Regions from separate parts of the Mesorhizobium sp. CA16 genome, predicted to be linked through region 2. Evidence: riboswitches for the same ligand, from Rfam matches in the RefSeq annotation. Region 2 holds a riboswitch; the other holds the start of a gene.
What was found. A riboswitch is a leader RNA that binds a small molecule or an ion and turns the genes downstream of it on or off. The one in region 2 is predicted to bind cobalamin.
Positions count from the first base shown of each region.

Region 1: linked by a shared signal. The riboswitch ahead of LB525_RS05975 (CbtB domain-containing protein) and the one ahead of bluB (5,6-dimethylbenzimidazole synthase) in region 2 are both predicted to bind cobalamin.

Region 1 covers NZ_JAIUHP010000003.1:34,571-39,075, reverse strand. The annotation lists gene LB525_RS05985 (hypothetical protein) at 1-66, opposite strand, end outside; gene LB525_RS05980 (CbtA family protein) at 319-1,059, opposite strand; gene LB525_RS05975 (CbtB domain-containing protein) at 1,222-1,431, opposite strand; adenosylcobalamin (AdoCbl) riboswitch at 1,423-1,572, opposite strand; gene LB525_RS05970 (histidine phosphatase family protein) at 1,656-2,243, shown strand; gene LB525_RS05965 (hypothetical protein) at 2,900-3,268, opposite strand; gene LB525_RS05960 (PilZ domain-containing protein) at 3,622-3,894, shown strand; gene LB525_RS05955 (methyltransferase family protein) at 3,898-4,365, opposite strand.
Region 2 covers NZ_JAIUHP010000013.1:173,768-178,272, forward strand. The annotation lists gene dxs (1-deoxy-D-xylulose-5-phosphate synthase) at 1-280, opposite strand, end outside; gene LB525_RS19205 (pirin family protein) at 546-1,466, opposite strand; gene LB525_RS19210 (DUF2277 domain-containing protein) at 1,476-1,742, opposite strand; gene LB525_RS19215 (exodeoxyribonuclease VII small subunit) at 1,936-2,187, opposite strand; gene LB525_RS19220 (histone deacetylase family protein) at 2,191-3,117, opposite strand; cobalamin riboswitch at 3,233-3,411, shown strand; gene bluB (5,6-dimethylbenzimidazole synthase) at 3,454-4,185, shown strand; gene LB525_RS19230 (hypothetical protein) at 4,186-4,505, opposite strand, start outside.

The DNA.
Region 1 (4,505 bases), on a different contig from region 2:
GTCGGTCGCGGTCTGGCGCTGGGCGAGGTCGAGGATCTCGCCGCGATAGCGCGCGATGACGGCCATCTGGCCGTGGGTCAGGCTGGGGATCTGGATGCCGGGAGGAGGCGGGGCCGAGGATCCGCCATGCGCTTGCGCGGATGTGGCGGCCAGAAATGCGAGCAGCGCCGCAACCGAGCAATTCCAGGAAAAGTGTGCGGCGGTTTTCCGTCCGGAATTGCGAGAAAACGAAAGGCCAAAGTGGCTCTGCGGTCGTACAGACCGTTGAGCCGCTTTGGCCGCCAGGGCGCAGAACCGTGGCGGCCAACGCATCGGATTTCAGGCGTAGCGGCGTGCCGGGCTGCGCTGGTCGCGCACCGCGACCACGCGTTCGGCAACCGCGCCGAAGCCGAGCCCGACGACGGTCCACAGCACCAGCTGGATGCCGAGCGAGGCGACGCGGAATTGCCACAGCACCGTCGCCGAGAAGTTCTCCGGCACCTCGTTGATGTCGGGCAGCGCCGCCTTCACCAAAGCGAAGACGACGAGGAAGGCGAGGCCCGCGACGATCGAGGCGTTCCAGGCGCCGAGCCGCTTCCACAGCCGCTGCGCCAGGCCGACCGCCGCCACCATCGCCGCGATCGAGACGACAATCATGATGAAGAACAACTCGGTGCGGTAGCCGATGGTCTCGGCGTTGCCGACCGCGGGCGGGTTGGCCGGATATTTGAGGCCGGGCACCACGATCACGGCCAGGAAGCCGAGCAACGCCAGCAGCGCCGAGGTGCCGCGCGGTCCGAGCGAGCCTAGCCGGCCATAGGCGTAGGCGAAGACCAGCGAGAACAGCCCGCCAAGCGCGGCGCCATAGATCAGCACGCCGGTCGCCAGGCCGATGCCGGCCTGCGTGGCGCGGCTGACCATCTCGGGCTCCGGCGCCTCGCCGGCGGCCTGGGCCTGCTGTTCCTCGAAGGCGATCGCCTTGTCGACCTGCGGCTCGCCATAGACGCGGGCGAAGGCGAACGCCAAAATCCCGGCGACCAGCCCGACAACCATGCCGCGCAGCAAAAGTTTTCCAACCATGTCACCAATCCCTCCAAGCAATTCCAGGAAAAGTGCGTAGCGGTTTTCCGTCCGGAATTGCGTTAAGCCAACCAAGCAATTCCAGGAAAAGTGCGCAGCGGTTTTCCGTCCGGAATTGCGTTGGATCAGAATCGAAAGCGGGTTCAGCGATGCCGAACCGCTTTAGTGGCAGGGGAAGCCGAGCAGGTGGCGGCCGTCATGCACGAATTCGTGCACATAGGTGCCGCGGATCAGCGAGGTGGCGCCTTCTTCCGCGCCGACGAAATAGATCGCCAGCATCAAAAGCAGCCCGCCGAGGATGGCCCAGGGCAGAAGCTCGCGGACCGGAATCGCAACCGGGCCGTAGCTGGGGGCGAAGGTGGTGTCGGACATATTGACCTCCCTTGGGATACTGCGTCCCGTTGATCGAGTGCTGCGGAATAAGGCCTGACTTTCGGCTGGTGCCGATCACAGTGGCGCGACCGTGCCGGACTCGCACCGGCTTCCAATCCCGTATAGCATTAAGACACTTGTCAGTACTTCGTTCGCCTGTCAACGACATGTAATGGCGGCACGGCTTCGTGAGGCCTGTTTTTCGCTGTGCCACGGAGTTTTTCATGCTTGTCCGCCTGACGATGATCGCAAGCGGAGCGACGCCCGGGATGCGCAAGGGCCGCTTTCCGAATGATGAGCCGCCGGAGCCGCGCGCCCTCGATCGCGCCGGCGCGCTGGCCGCTTCGCTGCGTCGCGCCGACCGTATCTGGACAAGCCCGGCGCTGGCCGCGCGGCGGACGGCGGAGGCGCTCGGCCTTGACGCGACGGTCGAGCCGCTGCTTGCCGAGCAGGATTTCGCGCGCTGGGCCGGCAAAGGTTTCGAAGAGGTGCAGGCCGAGGATCCCGAAGGTATGGCGGCCTGGTTCGCCGGTACAGACGCGGCGCCCCATGGCGGTGAATCGCTCGCCGACGTCGCCCGGCGGGGTGCTGCGCTGATGGAGCGGCTGGCCGGCGAAAGCGGTCACACCGTCGCGGTGACGCATGCCATGCCGATCCGCGCCGCCATGGCGCATGTGCTCGGCGCGCCGCTTTCCTCGGTCTGGAAGATCGACATCGAGCCGCTGTCGCTCACCGAGTTCCGCAGCGACGGCCGCCGCTGGGTGCTGCGCGCGAGCGGCGTGGTCGCCGGCCGAACAGTCGGGGACTATTAGCCCCCGCGCGCGAACGGCACGATACGCAGCCAGCAGACGGTCAGGGAAACGGTCGACGCGACGGTGAGGCGGCGCCGATCCGGAGGCTAAAAGTCCGGTTTAACATCGGGTAATTTTATATCGGACTGATAGAACCAGCGTCTCGTCCACTCAAAGGGCCCCTCACAAATTGCCTTTAGCGGTCTATAATTCGGTGATTCAACCCAAATGTTACAGCGATACCACTGCCCGTCGCTTTTGAGCGTCTTGTCAAATTGAAAAACAATTGTCTGGACTCTGCCTGTCGTGGCGTTGTAGAGGCGATGACAATTACTGTTAATCAGTGACCCATCTTCGTTTTTCGGCACGGCTTGCTTCGGGGGGATCCTCTTTGCGATCCACCGTCCGTAGGGTTTGTCTCGTGAATACTCCATGTCGGCGGTGTAGATCAGTTCCCGATGAACAAACTGGGCATGGTCACCAAATCTATGGAACCGGGATGTCATCTGAATAAGCGGAAGCTTAATGATCCGCTCATTCGCTTCCTGGAGGGGCGTGCATTCAGCATTCTGTTCTTCTGGACGTAAATTAGACCCTTGGGAGGCCACACATGTCACGGGAGGGCAGATCAGGCAGGCGGAAAGAACGGCAACACCAAAGATTCTGCTCATCACGTTCTACCGGTAGAGGTGTGGGTATCTGGCCTTCTCAGCCTGGCAATTGCTCCCTCTCTGAGCCGCTATAGCAAATGCTCTTTCATAGGTACGTATAGCCTTCTTGAACTTAGAGGACTTGGGCGTCAGGTGTTTGTCTATCCCATCGTACAAGAGGACAGGAACAGCTATCATAGCTTTTCCATCTTCATTTAGCCTCAGCGCCGGGCATTTTTTCATTACACCGACGAGGTTGCCGGCGATTGTAGCGGCCAAATTTAACTTGGTGTCGGGCAGTCCTGCCAGATACTCGATATTTGAGTTCGCGGCCCAAGCAGCCGAACACGCGAACGAAATTTCTACGAATGTCGCGAAAGCGAACCTAAGTTTCATTATCTCCACCCCCAGCTTTAATGAGCGAAGCACGTTTGAGCTCGTATTATTAGCCGAAGACAAGCCATCGGGTTCCATATCCACAAGCGGGTTAGATTTTCGCGTCGCGCCCCCGATCATTGCCCCAATCGATAGATTGGAGCAGCTATGCTGCGCTGGTGCGCTCGTTCAACTCCGTCATGGTAACAACGAGCGCATCCAACAAGGCAACCGACGCTGCTTCGGGAAAGCTACAACAGCCGTCAGGCCCGACTGGCCTGGTCGTTTCAGCAATCGCTAACGGAACGGAAACGCCTCGCTGCTATCGTGCTGCCCCATGGCAAGGAGGACCTTGCCTGAGGAGCCCGCCGGATATGGCCAATTTTCCCGAGATCGAACGCCGTCTTCATGCGCGCGAATTCGTGCTCAAGGAAGCCACGATCATCGCCGCCGGCGTCAGGATCGGCTGCTCGGTCAGAAATCAGCACGAGCAGGGCGCGGAATTGCGCGTCGGTGCCAATGTGGAGATTCCGGACCGCTTTCTGCTCGAGGTCCCGGCCGACGATACGGCCTATCGCGCTTTGGTGCGGTGGCGGCGCAACGACCGCGTCGGCGTGGCGCTCTACAGCAACGCGCCGAAGGACTGATGCTCAAAGGTAGCGGCGCACGCTCGCCCTGTAGGCGCGGTAGGGTTCGCCGAACTTGCGTTCCAGATAGGCCTCCTCACGCAGCACCACGCCGTAATGCAGGATGGGCAAGCTCGCGATGGTCGCGATGACGGCCCACCAGCTGTCAAAGAGCAGCCCGATTCCGAGAAGTAGTCCCATCAAGCCGACATAGAGCGGGTTGCGGGTGAAGCCGAACGGGCCGCCGGTGATGATCGCGGTGGTCGGCAGCGTCGGGTTCACATTGGTGCCGCCGCGCAACATGGTCGAGCGTCCCCAAGCGATGATCGCAACCGCCAGTACTGCCAGCACTACGCCGAGCACGATGGTCAGCGGGCGGCCGCCGATCGCCAGCGGCCAGACATAGCGCAGCGCCAGCATCGCGATCAGCGCCACGAGAAAGAGCAGCGGCGGAAACACCGCCACGCCCGGATTGTCCGCTTTGTCATCCATAGCCATTTTCATCGACCGGGCGCCATTGCCGCCACTATGCACGGACGCGCATCGTCCAGCAATTCGTGACTTGATCCTGCCTAGGCGATGTGCAGCCCGGCATATCGGGAACACAACCGTGGCGCGCGCGTTCACTATCG
Region 2 (4,505 bases):
TGCGGATGCGGTCGCGGCGGCCGGTCAGGATCTTATGCGGATAGGCCTGGTGGCCGACGTCCCAGATCAGCCGATCCTGCGGGGTGTTGAAGACATAATGCAGCGCGACGGTCAGTTCGACGACGCCGAGGCCGGCGCCGAGATGGCCGCCGGTCTGCGACACGGCGTCGATGAGCTCGGCGCGGAGTTCCGCGGCAAGCTGCGGCAGCGCGCTCTCATCAAGCGTCCGCAAATCCGCCGGAATGCGGACCTTATCGAGCAGCGGCGTGTCTGGCTTCACTCGGGCGCGTCCTGCCTTATCGATCGAACACGGCGCTATCAGCAGATTGCGCCATAATCATGCGCGGCAATAGTCCGCCGGCGGGCGAATGTAAATGTGCGTCAGTGACGCGTGCTACGCTGCAAGGTGTATTGAGATTCAGGTTAGGCCGCGCCGAAAATGATGGATTCCGAGAACCGGAGCGGAGCGTACTCAAAGTACGTGAGCACCGGAAGCGCAGGAAACCGGCATTTGCAGGCCGGCCTCACCTGAATATCAACACACCTTAGTTCTCGGGCAGCGGAATAAACTCTTCCTCATCGCCAGGAACGATATCGAAGCGGCCCGTCTTCCATTCCTGCTTGGCCTGCTCGATGCGTTCCTTGGAGGACGAGACGAAATTCCACCAGATGTAGCGCTTGGAGCCCAGCGAAGCGCCGCCGAACAGCATGAAATGCGCGCCGCGTTCGGAGGAAACGACTATCTCCTCGCCCGGCTTGAACACCAGGAGCCGCTCGGCCGGGAAAACATCGCCGGCGATCGAGACGTCGCCTTCCAGCGTGTAGATGGCGCGCTCCTCGGCATCGGCCGGAATCTTCACGCTGGCGCCGGCGGCCAGCCTGAGATCGGCGTAGAGCGTGTCGGAAGCGGTCGCCACGGGCGAGCGCAGGCCTGAGAACGCGCCAATGACGACGCGGCCGCTGACACCCTCGGCATCGATCTGCGGCAAGCGGGCCACCGACGTATTCGCGAATACCGGAGCAATCTCCTCCTTGCCGTCGGGCAGCGCCAGCCAGGTCTGCAGGCCGGAGACCGACATCGGCGCGCCGCGCAATTCCTGTGGCGTGCGCTCTGAATGAACGATGCCGCGCCCGGCTGTCATCAGATTCACGTCGCCCGGCGCGATCACCATTTCGGTGCCGAGCGAGTCGCGATGCCTGATCCTGCCGTCGAACAGATAGGTGACGGTGGACAGCCCGATATGCGGATGCGGGCGCACGTCGAGCGCATGGCCGGCGCGCAGGATCGCAGGGCCCATGCGGTCGAAGAAGATGAACGGCCCGACCAGGCGGCGCTTTGCCGTCGGCAGGGCGCGGCGCACCTCGAAGCCGCCAATGTCCTTGGCGTTCGGAACGACCATCAGCTCGATCTGGTCGCAGGCGAAGGCATCGCCGGGTTCGGGATCGTTTCCCGGAAAGAAGCTCATGTCGTATCCTCAGGCGAAACGCAGCGCAGACCTGGCCTTCGCCTTGGCAGCTTCTTCCTCGCGGTTGCGCGGCTCCTGGTTGGTTTCGAGCGAATCGATCAATTCGCGCGCGACAGCGGCGATCGCCTCGACGGCATGGTAGAAGGCATGCTCGTTGCGCTTGGACGGCTTGGTCGAGCCGCTCAGCTTGCGCACGAATTGCAGCGCTGCGTCATGCACCTCGTCATTGGTCGCCGGCGGCTCGAAATTGGCCAAGGTCTTGATGTTGCGGCACATGGCTTGAACTCCTTACCTGCTTTCTTTGCCCTTACCCGGTCTGAGATCATCCGCTGAGGTGTTGAGATTCAGGTCAGGCCGAGCCGAAAATGGTGGTTTCCGAGAACCGGAGCGGAGCGTACTTGAAGTACGTGAGCACCGGAAGCGCAGGAAGTTGCCATTTGCAGGCCGGCCTCACCTGAATATCAACACCTCAGTCGGCATCCAGCGGCTCCGTTCCCACTGGCTTGCCGTCGCGCGACAATCTGATCTTCTCGACCTTGTCCTCGGCCGCTTTCAGCAGCCGGTCGCAATGCGCCTTCAGCGCCTCGCCGCGCTCATAGATCTTGATCGACTGGTCGAGCGGGACGTCGCCGCGCTCAAGATCATCGACGATCTTCTCCAACGCGTCGAGCGCCTGTTCGAAGCTCATCGCCTTGACGTCCTCATTGCCTTCCAATGCCATACCCTATCCCTTCATCAGCCGCCCGACATGGGCGGCGACTGAAAATGCCAGTCCCTGCAGATCGTAGCCGCCTTCCAACAGGCTGACGAGCCTGTTGGAGCTATGGCGCCCGGCGCGTTCCATCAATTGCCCGGTCGCCCAGTCGAAATCGTCCTCGGTCAGGTTGATCTCGGCCAACGGGTCGCGATGGTGCGCATCGAAGCCGGCGGAAATGATGATCAGGTCCGGCGCGAACGCGTCGATCGAGGGCAGCACGCGCGACAAGAAGGCGTCGCGGAAGAGATCGCTGCCGGTCTGCGGCGCCAGCGGCGCGTTGACGATATTGCCGGCGCCGGTCTCGCTCTTCGCGCCGGTGCCTGGGTAAAGCGGCATCTGGTGCGTCGAGCAGTAGAGAACCGACGGGTCGTCCCAGAAGATGTCCTGCGTGCCGTTGCCGTGGTGGACATCCCAGTCGACGATGGCGACGCGCTCGGCCTGGTGTTTCTTCTGCGCGTATCGGGCGGCGATCGCCGCCGTGTTGAACAGGCAGAAGCCCATCGCCGTGGTCTTTTCGGCATGATGTCCAGGCGGACGCGCGGCGACGAAGACGTTTGCCGCACGGCCCTCGAAGACGTCGTCCACCGCCGCGTTGGCACCGCCGATCGCCGTCACCACGGCCTGCCAGCTTTTCGGGCTGGCGCTGGTATCGGCGTCGATCGACACGATCCCGCTCTCAGGGATCGCCCCGCGCACGCGCTCAACGAAATCCTGCGGGTGCGCATAGAGGATCGTTTTCTCGTCGCCTTCCGGCGCCTTGACACGGTCGAGCGCCGAAAAAGCCTCGTCGTCGAGCACGCGCTCGATGGCGCGCAGGCGGTCGGGCCGCTCGGGGTGACCGGGCGGCGTGAGGTGTTCGAGGAAGATCGGATGCGTGTAGAGACGGGTGGCCATGGCGCCTAATCTAGGGACCTATGACCGCAATGACCATGTTTGGCAGCCGAATGGCTGGGGAAAATCGCGTCTTGCCGTGTCGCTAACGCCATTGGCGCGGCCCAAGCTTCTCTGTAAGGTCGCGTCGCTGCCAGGTGCCCGCGACGCGGGAGAATCGGGAACACGGTTGAATTCCGTGGCGTGCCCAACACTGTAAGGGGGACCGCGCCGGCAAACGCCACTGTCGAAGACGGGAAGGCGCCGGATGCGGGACGATCCCGAGCCAGAAGACCGGCCCGGCAGACATGGTTTTCCGCTTGGTCAGGCGGGGAACTGCTTGTCGCAAGGGGAAAAGCGATGACGGCAGCAGCGATCGCCGCGAGCGGCGACGACTTTGACCAATTGGCGCGCGACGCGGTCTACCGGGCCATGTTCACCAGGCGCGACGTGCGCAGCCATTTCGTCCCCGACGATCTCGATGACAATGTGCTGGCGCGGCTCATCACCGCCGCGCATCACGCCCCGTCGGTCGGCTATATGCAGCCGTGGAATTTCATCGTCATCCGCGACGCCGAGCGGCGCAGACAAGTGCGCGACCTGTTCCTCGCCGCGCGCGAGCAGGAGTTGCCGGCGATCGACGCGGAACGCCAGGCGCTCTACCGCAAGCTGAAACTCGAGGGCATCTGCGAAAGCGCGCTCAACCTGTGCATCACCTGCGACCGGCAGCGCTCGAAGGACTCGCCTCTCGGGCGTTGGCACAATCCGGAGATGGATCTCTACAGCACTGTCTGCGCGGTGCAGAATTTCTGGCTGGCGGCGCGGGCCGAAGGCGTCGGCGTTGGCTGGGTGAGCATCATCGAAACCGAGGCATTGAAGCGGCTTCTCGCGATCCCGGAGCATGTCACGCCGATCGCCTATCTTTGCGTCGGCCGCGTCTCGGCCTTCGCGCCGAAGCCGGACCTCGAGGCGCATGGCTGGGGCAAGCGCCTGCCGCTGCCCGAACTGGTGATGAGCGAGACGTTTCGCGGCGCCGGCGAGGCGCCGCTTAAATCGGCAATCGCAAAGCTCGGCAGCGCATCAAAGCCATGATCAGGCGGCCCTCGGCGTATCCCAGCGCGAGCCGCCGCCAAAAGAGCCCAGCGCCTTGTCGCGCAGTTCCCTGAATTTGGACGAGGTCTCGGCGAGCCGGCGGTCCCATTCGGGATTGGGCGCCTGGCCTTCGATGGCTTCGAAATAGACCTGCATCAGCGAGGCGATGGCGAAGGGCTCGATGAAGGCTGCCTTGAAGGCCCAGGCAAAGACGATGGCCAGCACGAAGGCCCAGCCGGCAAGCTGGCCCGGCATGACCCACAGAATGGCGGCCGCAGGCGCTAGCATCAACAGGAAGATGACGAAGGACACTCCCCACA